Regions from separate parts of the Comamonas sp. SY3 genome, predicted to be linked through region 2. Evidence: predicted binding sites of a transcription regulator. Region 2 holds the regulator's gene; each other region holds the start of a gene.
The links. Region 2 encodes FNR, which switches genes on or off when oxygen is low (the NO sensors DNR and NnrR bind a similar motif). Its sites were predicted from a motif close to TTGATNNNNATCAA; they were not measured.

Region 1 (5,924 bases), on a different contig from region 2:
ATCGGGCACATCGTCGCCCACACATTCCCAGTACTGCAGCGCGCCATGTTCCATCCAGACTTTGCCGGCTGCCTCGGCCATGGCGCGGTAGGCATCCAGCTTGGCGCGGGGCACCGGCACTACAAATCCATCGACATAGGGCATGGGGGTCTCCTTGGCGCACAACGGCGCTGTGATGCATAGCCGCTACATGGCAACGGCAGCGGCCACGCCTTGGCTACAGCGTGGCAGCCAGGGCCACCAACTGGTCGGTGGCCAAGCCCCAACCGGTGTGAAAGCCCATGGCCTCATGCTGCTTGCGGGTCTCTTCGCTCCAGTGCCGCACGGTAGCGGTGTAGCGGGTCTGGCCGCCATCGGGCTCAAACTCGATGATGGCCGTCATGAAAGGTTTGGTACTGGGCACCCAGCCAGCCGTGTAGGCATCGGTAAAGACCAGCCTGCGGTCCGGCACCACCTCCAGGTACACGCCGGCATTGGGGTACTCGTTGCCTTGCGGGTCGCACATGACGATCTGGCTGCCGCCGCCGACGCGCACATCGATGTCGGCGCTGGCAATCGTCCAGGGCCTGGGCACAAACCATTGGCTAAGCAGTGCAGGCTCGGTCCAGCAGCGGTAGAGGGTGGCGGCGGGGGCGTTGATCTGGCGGCTGAGTACCAGATCATGGAGATGGGGCTGTACAGACATGGTGGGTGGCTCGGTTCGGTGGTTGGGCCTCAGACAGCGGGATCAGGCAGCGGGCTGCGTTTGGACGTTCACCATCCACGGCGTGCCAAAACGGTCGGTCACCATGCCAAAGCCCGGTGACCAGAAGGTGGCGGAGAATGGCATCGCGACCTGGCCACCGTCCGCCAGGCCGTTGAAGATGCGCTGGCCATCGGCTGCGGAATCCACACCGATGGACACCCACATGCCCTGGGGTTTGACATAGCCGCCACCACAGGTCTCGGGACCGCCGCCTGGCACTGCAGGCATCGTGTCCGAGGCCATGATGGCCTGGCTGCCCACCTGCAGATGCGCGTGCATCAGCCGGGATTGCGCTTCAGGCGGAAGCGGCGGCATGCCCTCGCTGGGCGGCATGTCGCTAAAGCGCATCTGGTGCATGATCTGGCCGCCAAACAGCTGGGCGTAAAAAGCCATGGCCTCGGCACAATGGCCATCGAAGTTCAGATAGGGAATGAATTGCATCTTTGTCTCCTTGTTATGGTCAGCCATTCTGGGCGCCAGCGCGGGCATCTGTCCATCACCAAATGGCAGCGGCCGTTTCAGAATGTAAGTCGCGTTGCGGTGGCAGCCAACACCAAGCCGCAGTGCGGCGGCAGTGCTTGCGGCTTGCCGTATGCTGGGCACTCCGAATTTGACTTGGCATATATGACTTTTGACTCCTTGCATGCGCCCGCAGGCCCGCCTATTGCTGATACAGAAATTGCCAGCCTGCGACAGCGCTTGCAAAACGCGCGGCATGTGCTGGTGCTGACGGGCGCGGGGGCGAGTGCCGAGTCGGGTGTTCCCACGTTTCGGGATGCGCAGACGGGTTACTGGGCCCAGTTCAGCCCGGAGGAGATGGCCAGCGAGGCGGGTTTTCTGGCCCATCCGCAGCGGGTCTGGGACTGGTACCAGTACCGCCGTGATCTCATCGGCCGGGTGATGCCCAATGCCGGCCATGTGGCGCTGGCGCAATGGCAGGCGCGCCATCCTGATCGGATGACCCTGGTCACACAGAATGTGGATGGCCTGCACCAACGTGCCGGCAGCAGGCCGGTGCTGTGCCTGCACGGCAACCTGATGGACAACCGCTGGCTGCTGCCGCCCAAGGCCTGTTGCGATGCCCATTTCACCGAAGGCGATGCGCCGCCGCAGTGCCCTGGTTGCGGCAACTACCTGCGCCCGGGTGTCGTCTGGTTTGGCGAAGCTCTGCCACAGGCCGAGCTGCAGCAGGCGCAAGATGCGGCCAAGGGCTGTGACCTGATGCTGGTGATTGGCACCTCCGGCCATGTGTACCCTGCGGCTGGCCTGGCCCATATTGCGGCCCGCGGTGGCGCCCATGTGGTGGTCATCAACCCCGAGCCCACCGAACTGGACAGCGTGGCTGACCAGTGCTGGCGCCTGCCTTCGGCGCAGATTTTGCCGGCTCTGCTGGCCTAGCCTGTCTAGCCCAGGGGCTTCAAGCCTCGGCGCTGGCGGCGTTGAGCGTGGCCATGGCATCGGCATCCAGCTGCAACTGGCTGGCGCGGATCAGCGACTGCAGCTGCTCCAGGTTGCTGGCACTGGCAATCGGCGATGCAATGGCCGGCTGGCGCATGACCCAGGCCACAGCCACTTCGCCCATCGGTGCAGCGACACGGGCGCTGACCTGTTCCAGCGCGGCCAGAATACGCAGGCCCCGGTCATTGAGGTAGAGCTGGGTGGTCTTGGCGCCGCGCGGGCTTTTGCTGGCATCTTCGGCCTTGCGGTATTTGCCGGTCAAAAAGCCGGCGGCCAGGCTGTAGAAATTGATGACGCCTACGCCATGCGCAACGCACAGCGGCTGCAGCTCTTTCTCGAACACGGCACGGTCGTAGAGGTTGTAGAGCGGCTGCAGACTCTCATAGCGGGCCAGACCATGCTGTTCGCTGGTCTGCAGCGCCGCTGCCAGCCGTGCAGCGCTGTAGTTGCTGGCACCTACCGCCCGCACCTTGCCTTCGGCGATCAGCTCGCCAAAGGTGCCCATCACATCGGCCAGCGGCACCTGCGCGTCGTCGTCATGCGATTGGTAGAGGTCGATGTAGTCGGTCTGCAGGCGCTGCAGTGAGGCATCGACCGCCTGGCGAATGTACTCCGGGCGCAGGCCGACCTTGCCATCGCCCATGTCCTTGCCGACCTTGGTCGCCAGCACCACTTGCGCGCGTTTGCCCGTGCTGCGCAGCCATTTGCCCAGCACGCGCTCGGACTCGCCACCGCTGTGGCCTGGCGCCCAGCGCGAGTACACGTCAGCGGTATCGACAAAGTTCATGCCGGCATCCAGCCAGGCGTCCAGCAGCCTGAAACTGGTGGCCTCGTCGGCCGTCCAGCCAAATACATTGCCACCCAGGCACAGAGAAGAGACCTGCAGCGGGGATCGACCAAGAGAGCGCAGCGGTGTTGTCATGGTTTCAAGAGGCGTAGGTGCCCAGCAGGGCGGAGCAGACATTATGCGGCGCGGGCAACGGGCCCGGCCACCATTTGATGCAGCGCAAACCCCGCGCAACCACCGCAGGGCGCTGCTGCGCAACCGGGTGCGCGTCCGTTTGCCGGGGCATGCGTTTTAGAGTAAGTTATGCATGGAACAACTAAAAGGAGTGACACTATGTTCAAACATATTCTGGTGCCGGTCGATGGGTCTGCCACCTCCATGCTCGCAGTCAACAAGGCCGCCGGTCTTGCCAAGGCCTTTGGCAGCCAGGTCACGGCGGTCTATGTGATCGATCCTTATCCCTTTACCGGCGTGGGCGCCGACTTTGCCTATGGCCAGGCGCAGTACCTGTCGGCCGCCACGGCCGATGCGCACACCGCGCTCGACGCCGTCAAATCCGCGATGGAGCAAGCGGGCATCCCCGTCGACACCGTGATGGGCGAAGGCCACTCCGTACACGACGGTGTGATGGAAGCCGTCAAAACCACCGGTGCCGACCTGATCGTCATGGGGTCGCATGGCCGCAAGGGCCTGGAAAAGCTGGTGCTGGGCAGCGTGACCCAGCGGGTGCTGAGCGACAGCCTGATCCCGGTGCTGGTCGTGCGCCAGTAAGACCGCGCGCGCCGCCCGGCGACAGGGATGGCGCGAACCGGGCCCCATGCGCGTGCCACGGGATGCCAGCGGGCAGTGCTGCGGCGCTGCCCAAAGTTGTGTAGCACGCAATGCTTTTGAGACCGCCGTAAGCTCGCCCGCTTGACGGAGTTTTACATGCAGTCCTTTCCCCCTCCCTATTGCGATGCCGACACAGTAGACGGCACCTTGCGCGCCTATGGTTATGCGGTGCTGAGCCCCGCAGCGGTTGCACAGTGGGCCGCCTGCCAGCCAGAGGAGCTGGCGGCGCTCAGCGGCCACTGGGAGGCAATGCCCCACGATGCGTACCTCAAGGATGGCGGCCGGTACCGCAAGCGCCGCCATTCCTGCTATGTGGTGCAGGATGACCAGGTGCAGGCGGTGGCCCACCGTGCCCACTGGCAGCCGGTGGAATACAACGCCTTGCATGGCGGCATGCAGCGCTGGTTTGAACCGGTGACGGACACCACGCAGGCGCTGCCGGCATGGAGCCAGATCATGCGGGCGCTGGGGCACACGGCGCAGGCGCTGTTTCCCAGCGCTGAACATGCGCGTTGGTACACCGAGGCCCACCAGTTCCGCATCGACACCGCCGAAGGCATTGGCCGGCCCACCCCCGAAGGCGCGCACCGCGATGGCGTGGACCTGGTGGCGGTGTTTCTGGTGGCACGCGAAGGCATCAAAGGCGGGGAGACCCGGGTGTTTGATGCGCAGGGCCCGCAAGGCCTGCGCTTTACGTTGACGGAGCCCTGGTCGCTGATGCTGCTCGATGATGCCCGCATGATCCATGAGAGCACGCCGATCCAGCCCCTGGGCGAGGCTGCCGGCCACCGCGACACGCTGGTGGTGACCCTGCGGCGCGAGGCATTCCAGGGCGACGGCGCCTGAGCGCCTGCATCGCCGTGGGCCACTGGGCGTGGCCACAAAAAAAGGGCACCTGCAAGGTGCCCTTGTCGTGCCGAAGCCTTCGGGTTACTGGATGGTCGCGCCGGAGGCTTCGACGATGGCCTTGGCATCCTGGAAGTCTTTGTGGAAGAACTTGTCAAAGTCAGACACCGACATGGCTTGCGGCTCGGCGCCCTGGGCCAGGATGGAATCCTGCACTTCCTTCTGGCCCAGCAGCTTGTTCACCTCGGTGTTGAGCTTGCTGACGATGGGGGCGGGCAGGTTCTTGGGGCCAAACAGGCCATACCAGGTGCTCACATCAAAGCCTTTCATGCCCAGCTCGGCGACGGTGGGCACATCCGGCAGCGACGTGCTGCGCTTGGCCGAGGTGACGGCCAGCGGACGCAGTTTGCCAGCCTTGATCTGACCGATGGCCGAGGGCACCGAAGAGACCAGCAGGTCGACATTGCCGGACAAGGTGTCGAGCAGCGCGGGGTTGGAGCCCTTGTAAGGCACATGGGTCAGCTTGACGCCGGCCGCCTTCTCAAACAGCACGCCGGCGATGTGGATGCTCGTGCCATTGCCGGGAGAGCCGTAGGTGATCTTGCCGGGATCGGCCTTGGCTGCGGCGATCACATCGTTCAAGGTCTTGAATTTGCTGTTTTCCGACGTGGCGATGATCACCGGCGAATAGGCCACATGGGCAATGGGCGTCAGGTCCTTGCCGGGGTTCCAGGGCAGGCCCTTGTACAGGTAGTAGCCCAGCACCACATTGTCCTTCTGGCCCATGACGATGTCATAGCCGCTGGGCTGGGCCTTGGCCACTTCGCTGATACCGATGGTGCCGCCGGCGCCCGCACGGTTGTCCGCCACCACGGTCCAGTGGTTCTGCTCGCTGAGCTTTTGTGCAATGATGCGCGCGAGGATATCGGTGCCGCCGCCTGGCGGAAAGGGCACGACCATGCGTACGGGCTTGCTGCCGGGGTAGTCTGCCCCCGGGCCCTGGGCCATGGCACCCGATGCTGCACCCACCGTAAGGGCCACGGCGGCGCATTGCAGAATCTGTTTCATCATTGTGTTGTCTCCTTGAGAGTGACACCTTCGCATGGCTTTCGCAGAGGCGGCCAAGGAGGTAGTTGCATAAACGGTCAAAGGGGTGATGATGCATGCCATCACGCCAGGTGGCATATTCTAGGGGCTGTGGTGTTGGGCGATGTTGCGCAGGCAGGTTGCAGCATGCAAAACATGACAAGCGGCTGA
Region 2 (5,924 bases):
GAACGGCGCGGAATATGGCAGCATGACGCAGCCGCAGTTTGCGGCCTTTGTGGCCGATGAGGTCAAGCGCTGGGCCGAGGTGGTCAAGGTCTCGGGCGCGAAGATTGAATGACAGCAGGAGCGATGTGATGGCGGGGCAGGTTCGTGTGGAATCGTGGACGGCGGGCGAGGACGCAGCCGGCGCACAGGCGGTGCGCGTGGTGCTGGCCCATCCGGGCAAGCGCAATGCGATGTCGCGGGCGATGTGGCGGCAGCTGCGCCGCGTGTTCGAGGAATTGCAGCTCCGGCCAGGCCTGCGCTGCATCGTGCTCCAGGGCGAGGGCGAGGCCTTTTGCGCTGGCGGCGATATCTCGGAATACGCGGACTTTCGCTTTCACCCCGAGAGCCTGGCCGCCTTTCATGAAGGCGAGGTATGGCCTGCACTGCGTGCCATGCTGCAATGCGATGTGCCCCTGGTCGCCGCCATTGAAGGGGCCTGCATGGGCGCGGGCGTGGAGCTGGCCAGCTGCTGCGACAGCCGCCTGGCGGCAGACACGGCCCAGTTTGGCGCGCCGATTGCCAAGCTCGGCTTTCCGATGGCGCCCAGGGAGGCGGCGCTGGTGCTGAGCCAGGTGGGGCCTGCGAAGACGCGGCAGATGCTGCTGGAGGCGGCGGTCTTTGGTGCCGACCAGATGCAGGCCTCGGGCTTTTTGAGCCAGGTCCTCCCGGCCGCCCAGCTGCAGGCCGAGCTGGCGCGCACGGTTTCCCGCATCTGTGGCCTGGCCCCCCAGGCCGCCCGCATGACCAAGCAACTGCTGCGTGCGCTGGCCGACGGCGATGCCCAGGCGCGGGTGCTGCAGCAGCCCTATGCCTATGCCGATTCTGCAGAGCACCGCGAAGGCATTGCCGCCTTTGTAGCCAAGAGAAGTCCCCAGTTTTGACGCTGCCTGCGCGGGCCAGCGGCCCGGCTGCAGGCGCCAAGGAAACCACCAACCACGTAGACCAACATGACCAACGACAACCTGTTCTGCGCGCTGCGCGCAGCCTTTCCTGACGACCTCGATGCCATCGCGGTGGAGACCACCTCGGCCAGCGGCGCGCCGCTGCACTACAGCTGGCGTGACCTCGATCGCATGAGTGCGCGCATCGCCAACCTGCTCGATTCGCTGAACATTCCTTCCGGCAGCCGGGTCGCGGTGCAGGTGGAAAAATCGGTCGAGGCGATGGCGCTGTACCTGGCCACCTTGCGCGCAGGCCATGTCTTTCTGCCGCTGAACACCGCCTACCAAAGTGCCGAGATCGAGTACTTCATCACCAATGCGGAACCGGCAGTCGTGGTCTGCTCGCCCGCCAACTTTGGCTGGGTGTCCAAGATCGCCTTCCAGTGCGGCACGCAAAGCGTGTTCACCTTGGGTGATGACCGCAGCGGTACCTTGCTGGAGCGCGCGGTGCACTGCGCCGATACCCACACGCCCGCGCAGAAATCCGCCGGCGACATGGCCGCCATCCTCTACACCAGCGGCACCACGGGCCGCAGCAAGGGCGCGATGCTGAGCCACGGCAACCTGCTGAGCAATGCGGTGATGCTCAAGGACTACTGGGGCTGGAAGAAGGGCGATGTGCTGATCCATGCGCTGCCGATTTTCCATGTGCACGGCCTGTTTGTCGCGATCCATGCGGCGCTGCTCAACGGCAGCAAGATGATCTGGTTTGCCAAGTTCGAGCCCAAGGCGGTGATTGCCGCGATGGCACGGGCAACGGTCTTCATGGGCGTGCCGACCCTGTATGTTCGCCTGCTGGCCGAGCCCGGCCTGACCAAGGAGGCCACCCGGCATATGCGCCTGTTCATCTCGGGGTCGGCGCCGTTGCTGATCGAGACCTTCCGCGAATGGCAGACCCGCACCGGCCACACCATCCTGGAGCGTTATGGCATGAGCGAGACCATCATGCTGGTCTCCAACCCCTACCAGGCCGATGCCCGCCATGGCGGCCAGGATGAGCGCCGGGGCGGCACGGTGGGCTTTGCGCTGCCGGGTGTGGGCGTGCGGGTGCAGGGCGATGATGGCCAGGCACTGGGCGCCGACGAGATCGGCCATATCCAGGTACAAGGCCCCAATGTGTTCAGCGGTTACTGGCGCATGCCCGAGAAGACCGCCCAGGAGTTCACCGCTGACGGCTGGTTCAAGACCGGCGATGTCGGCAAGATCGATGCGCGTGGCTATGTGACCATTGTGGGCCGCAGCAAGGATTTGATCATCTCCGGCGGCTACAACGTCTACCCGGCCGAGATCGAAGGCTTCATCAACGAGCTGCCGGGCGTTGCCGAAAGCGCGCTGGTTGGCGTGCCCCACCCCGATTTTGGCGAGGTCGGTGTGGCGGTGGTCATAGCCAAGGCAGGCCAGCAACTGGACGCCGAAGCCATCATTGCGACCCTCAAGAAGCAGCTGGCCAACTTCAAGATTCCCAAGCGCTGCTTTGTCGTGGCCGAGCTGCCCCGCAACACCATGGGCAAGGTGCAGAAGAACCTGTTGCGCGACCAGTACCAGGGCCTGTTCAAGGGCTAATGCCCTGCAGAGGCGGTTTGGAGCCGCCATGACAAAACCCTCGCTTGTTGCAGCGCATCCGCTGCCGCAAGCGAGGGTTTTTTATCGGGGTTGAAGTTATGCGGCGGTCAGCGCAGCACCAGCACCGGTATCGTCGCATGGGTCAGCACATGCTGGGTTTCGCTGCCCAGCAGCAAACGCTTCAGGCCACGGTAGCCGTGCGAGGCCATCACAATCAGATCGCAGTTTTCCTTCTTGGCCGTCTCCAGCAAGGCTTCGGCAATCAGGTCGGACTTGATCACCAAGGTCTTGATCGGCACGCCCGTTGCGGCCCCTTCGGCCACGACCTTGTCCACCACGCTCTGCGCAGCGCGCTGCCAGCCTTCTTCGATGCGTGCGATGTCATCGGGGTTCTGCATCGTGCTGCCTTCAAAGTAGCTGCGCGGGTAGTTCGGCGAGATATTGACGGCGGTGACGGTGGCATGGCTCAGCTTGGCCAGCGCCAGCGCATGGCGGACCGCTTTCTCGGACAGCTCAGAGCCATCGGTGGCAAGCAGGATATGTTGGTACATGACAGGCTCCTTTCGGGTCAGACTCTGGACAGGGCCACAGGCTGCTGCCTTGCCCTGGTTTCATCTCCAAGCATCGCCGCTTATCGCGCGGAACGATGTCGGATCAGGCCGCGTTCGTGTCTCGGGCCTGCACTTTTCAGGCCGAGCAGGCCTGGGTGTTGATCAGACCCTGGAGCTTGTCGGTGTCGAGAATGCGCACATGGCGCTGCTTGACCTCGATGATGTTCTCCTCGGCAAACTTGGAGAAGGTGCGGCTCACCGTTTCGAGTTTCAGGCCCAGGTAGCTGCCGATTTCCTCGCGGGTCATGCGCAGGATCAGTTCATGCTGCGAAAAGCCCCGGGCGTGCAGCCGCTGCACCAGGTTCAGCAGGAAGGCGGCCAGACGCTCTTCGGCACGCATGCTGCCCAGCAGCAGCATCACGCCGTGCTCGCGCACGATCTCGCGGCTCATGACCTTGTGCACATGGTGCTGCAAGGCGGTCACTTCGCGCGACAGGTCCTCGAGTGTCGAGTAGGGCATCACGCAGACCTCGGCATCTTCCAGCGCAATCGCGTCGCAGGAGTGGCGGTCGTTGACGATGCCGTCCAGGCCGATGATCTCGCCCGCCATCTGAAAACCGGTGACCTGGTCACGCCCGTCTTCTGTGGCGATGCTGGTCTTGAAGAAGCCGGTGCGAATCGCATACAGCGAGGTGAACGTCTCGCCATTGCGGAACAGCGCACTGCCTCGCTTGATCTTGCGACGGGTGGCAACGATCTCGTCGATACGCTCCATTTGTTCGGCCGACAGACCCACGGGCATGCACAGCTCGCGCAGATTGCAGTTGGAGCACGCCACTTTGATGGAGTTGGATGTCATGTATCAATACCCGTGAACAAATATTCGTGTAGGAACGGCGTTCCATGTATGCGCCTATTGTGCGTGCAGGCGCCAAATGGGTTCTTGATGTATATCAAGGACGGGTGGCAAGCCTTGGGGCACATTGGGGGTCCGCAAGGATAAAGCCCATGATTTCCCTGACCCCCGAACTGCTGCGCCGTTTTGACGTCCCCGGCCCCCGTTACACGTCGTATCCTACCGCAGACCGATTTGTTGAAGCCTTTGCTGCGAATGAGTACAAGCAGGCGCTGGTGCAGCGCGGCCACGGCCTGGCTGGGAGATTGGCGCCGCTGTCGTTGTATGTGCATGTGCCGTTCTGTGCCTCGCTGTGCTACTACTGCGCCTGCAACAAGATCATCACCAAGCATGCCGAGCGGGCCGACGAATACCTGGACTACCTGGAGCGCGAGCTGGATCTGCAGCTCGCCCACCTCAGCACCCGGTCCACCATCAGCCAGCTGCACCTGGGCGGGGGCTCGCCGACCTTCCTGAGCGATGCGGGTCTCAGCCGCCTGATGGATATGGTCAAGCAGCGCTTCCATCTGCAGCCGGGCGGCGAGTACTCGATCGAGATCGACCCGCGCACCGTGAGCCGCGAGCGCCTGCTGCACCTCTACCAACTGGGCTTTAACCGCCTGAGCTTTGGCGTGCAGGATTTCGACCCGCTGGTGCAAAAGGCCGTGCACCGCGAGCAGCCCGCCGACCAGGTGTTTGCGCTGGTCGAGCAGGCGCGCGCAATCGGCTTTGAATCCATCAATATTGATCTGATCTATGGTTTGCCGTTGCAAAGCCCGGCCAGCTTCGCCCGCACGATGGAGCAGGTCAATGCGCTGCGGCCTGACCGCATTGCGCTCTACGCCTATGCGCATCTGCCCGAGCGCTTCAAGCCCCAGCGCCGCATCCTGGTGCAGGACTTGCCCAGCCCGGCGGACAAGCTGGCCATGCTGGCCCAAGCGCTGGCCGCGCTGGAGGGTGCCGGCTATGTCTATGTGGGCATGGACCATTTCGCGCTGCCCGAGGATGCGTTGGCGGTGGCCAAGCGCCAGGGCCGCCTGCACCGCAATTTTCAGGGCTATAGCACGCAGCCCGATTGCGATCTGCTGGCACTGGGCGTCTCGGCCATCGGCCGCATCGGCGCCACCTACAGCCAGAATGCCAAGACGCTGGAGGAGTATTACGACCTGATCGACCAGGGCCAGATCCCCGTGGTGCGCGGGCTGGCGCTGACGCGCGATGACCTGCTGCGCCGCGCGGTGATCATGGGTCTGATGTGCCAGGGCAGCCTGGCGATCGAATCGCTGGAGCAGGCCTGGCTGATCGACTTTGCGCAGTACTTTGCCGCCGAGCTGGCCCAGCTGCGCGAGCTGCAGGCGCAGGGCCTGGTGGACGTGCGAGACGATGTGATCAACGTGACCGAGCTGGGCTGGTACTTTGTGCGCGGCGTGGCCATGGTGTTCGACAAGAACCTGCAGGCCGACCGCAACCGCGCGCGCTTCTCGCGCATCATCTAGCCTGCTGTGGCCCGTCTCAGACCTGCCAAGCCGCCAGACTCTTGTAGAGCATGTACAGCGCCAGGCACAGCAGGATGCCGCCAAAGATCTTCTTGAGCTGTGCCACCGGCAGGCGGTGCGCGGCACGGGCACCCAGCGGTGCGGTCAGCACGCTGCAGGTGGCGATGGCGGCCAGGCCCGGCAGCCAGATGTAGCCCAGCGAATGCGGTGGCAGGCCCTGAAGGTGCAGGCCGGCCACCATGAAGCCTGCGACATTGGTGACGGCGATCGGAAAGCCCAGCGCCGAGCTGGTTGCCACCGCGTTGTGCATCGGCACGCTGCACCAGGTCATGAAGGGCACGCTGATGAAGGCGCCCCCGGCACCGACGAGACCCGAGAGGCAGCCAATCACGCCGCCGGCCGCCAGCTGCCCGGCGGTGCCAGGCATCGGGCGCGTCCC
Region 3 (5,924 bases), on a different contig from region 2:
ATGAAGTCCGCCAGGATGGCCGGCAGCACATGGTTGGCAATGGTGGTGCTGGCCGCCAGCCGCAGCACCACGGGCGCCATGGGCTCGCTGTGCTGGGTGGCCTGCTCCAGCTGCAAGGCCAGCTCCAGCAAGGCCTGTGCTTGCGGCCACAGGCTGCGGCCCAGGTCGTTGAGCACCAGGCGCTTGCCGCTGCGCGCAAACAGCTGCGCGCCCAGGCCTGCCTCCAGCTGCTGCAGGGCGGCACTGACCGCCGACTGCGACAGGCCGATGGTCCGCGCCGCAGCGACGGTACTGCCGCTATGGGCAATGGCGCAGAAAACCTCCCACTGGCGCAGGCTGAGATGGAGCATGGTGAACAGAAACTCGGTCGGTTGATGGGCCTATATCTACCTATTTTATCGATAGAACTTAATCAAACAATCCGTTATACAGATATAAGAAGAATTTCTATAGTGACCCCATACCGCCCAGCAGCCTGCCGCTTCCGGCCCTGCCTGGGCCTCTGGAACCGCCCATGTCACTCGCCCACCTCCCCCTCCCCCGGCTGCGCCACGGCCACTGGCTCGATACCGCCAGACGCCTGGCGCCCGGCCTGCTGCTGTGCGCGGCCATTGCCTGGCTGGCCAGCGGGCTGGCGGCACTGCCCTGGTTTAGCAGCCATGGGCTGAGCGCGCTTACGGTGGCCATCGTCATCGGCATGCTGGTGGGCAATACCGTCTATGGCGCGGTACAGGCGCCGGCGGCAGCGGGGGTCGGGCTGTCCAAGCAGCAGCTGCTGCGCCTGGGCATCATCCTCTATGGCCTGCGCCTGACCTTCCAGGACATCGCCGCCGTGGGCCTGGCCGGAGTGCTGACCGATGCGCTGATGCTCATCAGCACCTTTGTGCTGGCGCAATGGCTGGGCCGGCGCTGGCTGGGGCTGGATGCACGCACCAGCATGCTGGTGGGCGCAGGCAGCGCCATCTGCGGCGCAGCGGCCGTGCTGGCCACGGCTCCGGTGGCCAAGGCGCGTGCCGATGATGTGGCGGTCGCGATTGCCACCGTGGTGGTCTTTGGCACGGTGGGCACCTTTCTGTACCCCGTGCTCTACCAATGGCTCGCACCCAGTCTGCAGATGACCGAGGCCGGCTATGGCCTCTGGGTCGGCTCGACGGTGCACGAGGTCGCCCAGGTCGTGGCGGCTGGCGGCGCCGTCAGCAGCAGCGCGGCCGATACTGCCGTGGTCGCCAAGATGGTGCGGGTGATGATGCTGGCCCCGTTTCTGATCGCGCTGTCGCTGTGGCTGGCCAGGCGCCCTGGCAGCGCTGCAGCGGTCCGGCAGCCGGCAGCCGGTGGCGCCGTGCAGGCCCGCCAGATCACCATTCCCTGGTTTGCGTTGGGCTTTGTCGCAGTCGCGGGCATCCATTCGCTGGGCGTCATCCCTGCGCAGGCGCTCGCCATCGGTGTGCAGTGGGACAACGCCTTGCTGACGATGGCGATGGCCGGCCTGGGGCTCACCACCCATGTGCGCGCCGTGCGGGCTGCGGGCATCAAGCCCTTGCTGCTGGGGCTGGTGCTGTTTGTCTGGCTGGTGCTGGGCGGGCTGGCGGTCAATACTTGGCTCTGAGCGTGTTGATGGCGCTGAGCGCTCATAAGCTCATACCCAAAAAATCGTTGGTCTGCCGCACAAAACTGCTACAACCGGGAGGCATATTTCTGCCCACAAAAAGGATTCCAACACCATGCGCATCGAGACATTGGCCGTTCACGCAGGCTATTCGCCCGACCTGACCACCAAGGCTGCGGCCGTGCCCATCTACCAAACGGTGGCCTACGCCTTTGACAGCGCGCAGCATGGCGCCGACCTGTTTGACCTGAAGGTGCCGGGCAATATCTACACCCGCATCATGAACCCGACCACCGATGTGCTGGAAAAGCGCGTGGCCGCGCTGGAAGGCGGCATTGCCGCGCTGGCACTGGCCTCGGGCATGGCAGCGATCACCGCAGCCATCCAGACCTTGGCCGAAGCGGGCGACAACATCGTCTCGGCCAGCACCTTGTATGGCGGCACCTACAACCTGTTTGCCCACACCTTTCCGCAGCAAGGCATCGAGGTGCGCTTTGCCGATCCGCGTGACCCGGCCAGCTTTGGCGCACTGATCGACGACAAGACCAAGGCCGTGTTCATCGAGTCCATCGGCAACCCGCTGGGCAATGTCACCGACATCCGCGCGCTGGCCGATGTGGCCCACCGCCATGGCGTGCCGCTGATCGTCGACAACACCGTGCCATCGCCCTACCTGCTGCGCCCCATCGAGCATGGCGCCGACATCGTCGTGCACTCGCTCACCAAGTACCTCGGCGGCCATGGCACCAGCGTCGGTGGCGCCATTGTCGACAGCGGCACCTTCCCCTGGGCGGAGCACAAGGCGCGTTTCAAGCGCCTCAACGAACCCGATGTGAGCTACCACGGCGTGGTCTATACCGAAGCGCTGGGCCCTGCGGCCTACATCGGCCGCGCGCGCGTGGTGCCGCTGCGCAATATGGGCGCGGCCATCTCGCCGCAGAACGCGTTCCAGATCCTGCAAGGCATCGAAACACTGGCGCTGCGCATGGACCGCATTTGCGAGAACACCCAGAAGATTGCCGAGACCCTGCAAAAGCACCCCAAGGTCGCCTGGGTGCGCTATGCGGGCCTGCCAGACCACCCGGACCATGCCATTCTGCAAAAGCAGTCGGGCGGCCGCGCCTCGGGTATTTTGTCGTTCAGCCTCCAGGCCGCCGATGGCGAAGGCCGTGCCGCAGGCGCCCGCTTTCTGGATGCTTTGCAGCTGTTCACGCGCCTGGTCAATATTGGCGATGCCAAATCACTGGCCACGCACCCGGCCTCGACCACCCACCGCCAGCTCGACAGTGGCGAGCTGGAGAAGGCCGGCGTCAGCGAAGGCATGGTGCGTCTGTCCGTCGGCATCGAGCATGTCGATGACCTGCTGGCCGATCTGGAGCAGGCGCTGGCCAAGGTCTGAGGGGCCGTCGCACGCAAAAAAAGAGCCGCTTGCAACAAGCGGCTCAATCACAGTGCTCTTTGATCCGTGGTCGGCTTCAGACCCCGTTTAGAAGCGGTAGCCCACACCGACACCCAGCAGCCAAGGATCGACCTTGAAGGTTCCCACCTTGGTGCCCGCCGAGCGCACATCGGTCTTGATGTAGACCTTCTTCACATCCACGTTGATCGACCAGTTCTTGTCGAGCATGTAGTCAAAGCCGATCTGCAGTGCGGCGCCAAAGCTGTTCTTCTTGATCGATGGATCGAGCGCGGCCTCAACCGCCGGTGCGAAGTTCACGTTCGAGAAGCGCGTGTAGTTCACACCAGCGCCCAGATAGGGCTTGAACGCGCCCATGTTGGTGAAGTGGTACTGCGCCAGCAGGCTGGGCGGCAGGTGCTTGAGCGTGCCGATCTTGGCGCCGTCAGAGCGCAGGTCGTGCTTTTGCGGGTAGGTCAGCACCAGCTCGGCCGCGATGTTGGGCGTGAAGAAGTAGGTCACATCCACTTCGGGAATGGTCTTGTCATTGATCGACAGACCCAGGCCGGTGGAGTCCTTGTTGGCGCTGTCCAGGTGCACCGCACGCAAACGCACTTGCCAGGGGCTTTGCGCCTCCTGCGCCATCGCGGCGCCCGACGCCATTGCACATACAGCCGCCGCTGCCAACATCATCTTTTTCATCATCATTGCCCTCGCTGCGATCTTGCTCGCATGGATTGAAAAGTAGCTGAAACGAGCCAGCATCTGCATGCCCGGCCAGCGCCAAGCGCCGGATAGGTGGGTGGCAGATCTGCCTGCTGTCCATGCCCTGCATCTTCTTCCTCTGCGCGCCAGGCGGCCCTGACCCAGATCAACGAGACAAAACATGCCATGAAAAAAGGCGGCCCGCTGTTGCGATGCCGCCTTGAGGTCTTACTGCAGCCGCATCCCAACGATGCGGCGCTGCTGCTGGTCAGTGCCCGCGCAGCTTGTGCCAGGCCTCCACCGCCAGCACCACCAGGCCACCAATGGCCGCGCCGACGGCCACATGCACCAGCGTCGGTGCCAGCAGGGCCACCACGCCGCCCATCGGCGTGACCGTGCTCTGCAGCCAGTGCTCGATCGGGCCGATGCCATGCACCAGCAAGCTGCCGCCCACCATGAACATCGCAGCCGTACCCACAATTGACAAACCGCGCATCAGCCAGGGCGTAAAAGCGATCAGGCCCCGGCCAAACGCCTTTGCGGCGGCACTGGTCTTGCGCATCAGCCACATGCCCACATCGTCCATGCGCACAATGCCGGCCACCAGGCCGTAGACAAACACGGTGATCGCCAGCGCCACAGCGACCAACACCACCAACTGCTCGGCAATCGGCTTGCTGGCGACGGTGCCCAGCGCAATCGCCATGATCTCGGCCGACAGAATGAAATCGGTCCGGACGGCACCCGCCACCTTGGCCTTTTCATAGGCCACCGGGTCCATGTTCTTCTCGTTGGCGGCCTTGACCGACGAAGGGGCTACACCCATTTGTGCAGCCTGCTCTGACTCCTTGACGGCGTCATGGGTGTGCTTGGGCTTGTGGAACAGGCTGAGCACCTTCTCCACCCCCTCAAAACACAGGAAAGCGCCGCCAATCATCAACAGCGGCGTGATCAGCCAGGGCGCAAAAGCACTGATCAGCAACGCTGCCGGCACCAGAATGGCCTTGTTCTTCAGTGAGCCCTTGGCCACCGCCCAGACCACCGGCAACTCCCGGTTGGCCTTGACGCCGGTTACCTGCTCGGCATTCAGCGCCAGGTCATCGCCCAGCACCCCCGCCGTCTTTTGCACCGCCACCTTGGTCTGCGTGGCCACATCGTCCAGGATGGCCGTGCTCTTGCCCGCAGCCGTCTTGGTCATCAGCGCCACATCGTCAAGCAAGGTCGCAATATCATCGAGCAACATCAATAAACCAGCACCAGCCATTACGCACTCCCTGTCTAAATTCGGTGGCAAATCATAGCGATTTCACAATGCAATGCCGTCTCAAGCCCCGTAAAACGGTGATTTCTACGTTTTGTTGGAGGTTGTTCACAAAACTTTATGCAGGCCTTGTCAACCACCTCAGCGCGCGGCCCGTTGTACACCCATCTACACCAGAAAGGTGAAAGGACTGAAATGACTGAAGTGTTTGCTATTTGGCCTGAAGACGAACGTGACCGTAAGCGTGCTCCTGCCCGCTTCTGATACCAGCGCAGCTTGCCAGCGGTTGAGCCAGAACTGAAACCCGGCACCCGCAGCGATTGCAGGCTCACTGATCTCTCTCACTTTAGCCCCGCTCTGCGGGGCTTTGTTTTGTCTGGCGCCGTCCTCCTACAGGGCCGCACACCAAAGCCCTCTGCCGTGGCAACCGCAGACGGCCTGCTTTTATACCGCCACCAGGTGCTCGTACAGAATCAGCGAGCCAATCGCGATCAGCACCACGCCACCCACCGCCTCTGCCCAGCGGCCGGTGATATGGCCCAGCACACGGCCCACCATCACCCCCAAGGTCACCATTGCAAAGGTCGCAAAGCCGATGCTCAGCGCGACCACGGTGATGTTCACATCCAGGAAAGCCAGGCCCACGCCAACCGCCATCGCATCAATGCTGGTGGCAAAGCCGGTGGCGACCAGCAGCCAGAAGCCATGGCGCGCCGGGCGGCCCATCTCGGGTTCATCGGCACTTTTGAAAGCGCCCAGCACCATGCGGCCACCCAGAACCAGCAGCAGCACAAAGGCAATCCAGTGGTCCCAGGCCTTCACATAATCGGCAGCGGCGTAGCCCAGCGCCCAGCCCACCAGCGGGGTGATGGCTTCGATGACACCAAAGATCAGGCCGGTGCGCAGCGCCTCGGACCAACGGGGTTTGACAAGGGCAGAGCCTTTGCCAATCGCCG

Region 1: the regulator FNR is predicted to act here: its motif matches at 3,200-3,213, upstream of ACCQ08_RS04080 (universal stress protein).
Region 3: the regulator FNR is predicted to act here: its motif matches at 3,864-3,877, upstream of ACCQ08_RS22200 (OmpW family protein).

What each region holds. Positions count from the first base shown of each region.
Region 1 is NZ_JBGTYN010000002.1:225,482-231,405, reverse strand. Features, by position in the region: gene ACCQ08_RS04105 (DUF1428 domain-containing protein) at 1-144, opposite strand, end outside; gene ACCQ08_RS04100 (SRPBCC family protein) at 218-685, opposite strand; gene ACCQ08_RS04095 (VOC family protein) at 728-1,186, opposite strand; gene ACCQ08_RS04090 (NAD-dependent deacetylase) at 1,370-2,143, shown strand; gene ACCQ08_RS04085 (aldo/keto reductase) at 2,163-3,125, opposite strand; gene ACCQ08_RS04080 (universal stress protein) at 3,324-3,761, shown strand; gene ACCQ08_RS04075 (2OG-Fe dioxygenase family protein) at 3,918-4,667, shown strand; gene ACCQ08_RS04070 (tripartite tricarboxylate transporter substrate binding protein) at 4,752-5,738, opposite strand.
Region 2 is NZ_JBGTYN010000001.1:469,717-475,640, reverse strand. Features, by position in the region: gene ACCQ08_RS02110 (Bug family tripartite tricarboxylate transporter substrate binding protein) at 1-112, shown strand, start outside; gene ACCQ08_RS02105 (enoyl-CoA hydratase/isomerase family protein) at 129-920, shown strand; gene ACCQ08_RS02100 (malonyl-CoA synthase) at 987-2,543, shown strand; gene ACCQ08_RS02095 (universal stress protein) at 2,651-3,094, opposite strand; gene fnr (fumarate/nitrate reduction transcriptional regulator Fnr) at 3,231-3,953, opposite strand; gene hemN (oxygen-independent coproporphyrinogen III oxidase) at 4,103-5,485, shown strand; gene ACCQ08_RS02080 (sulfite exporter TauE/SafE family protein) at 5,502-5,924, opposite strand, start outside.
Region 3 is NZ_JBGTYN010000025.1:30,810-36,733, reverse strand. Features, by position in the region: gene ACCQ08_RS22215 (LysR family transcriptional regulator) at 1-350, opposite strand, end outside; gene ACCQ08_RS22210 (YeiH family protein) at 515-1,606, shown strand; gene ACCQ08_RS22205 (O-acetylhomoserine aminocarboxypropyltransferase/cysteine synthase family protein) at 1,722-3,005, shown strand; gene ACCQ08_RS22200 (OmpW family protein) at 3,093-3,704, opposite strand; gene ACCQ08_RS22195 (DUF808 domain-containing protein) at 3,976-4,971, opposite strand; gene mntP (manganese efflux pump MntP) at 5,413-5,924, opposite strand, start outside.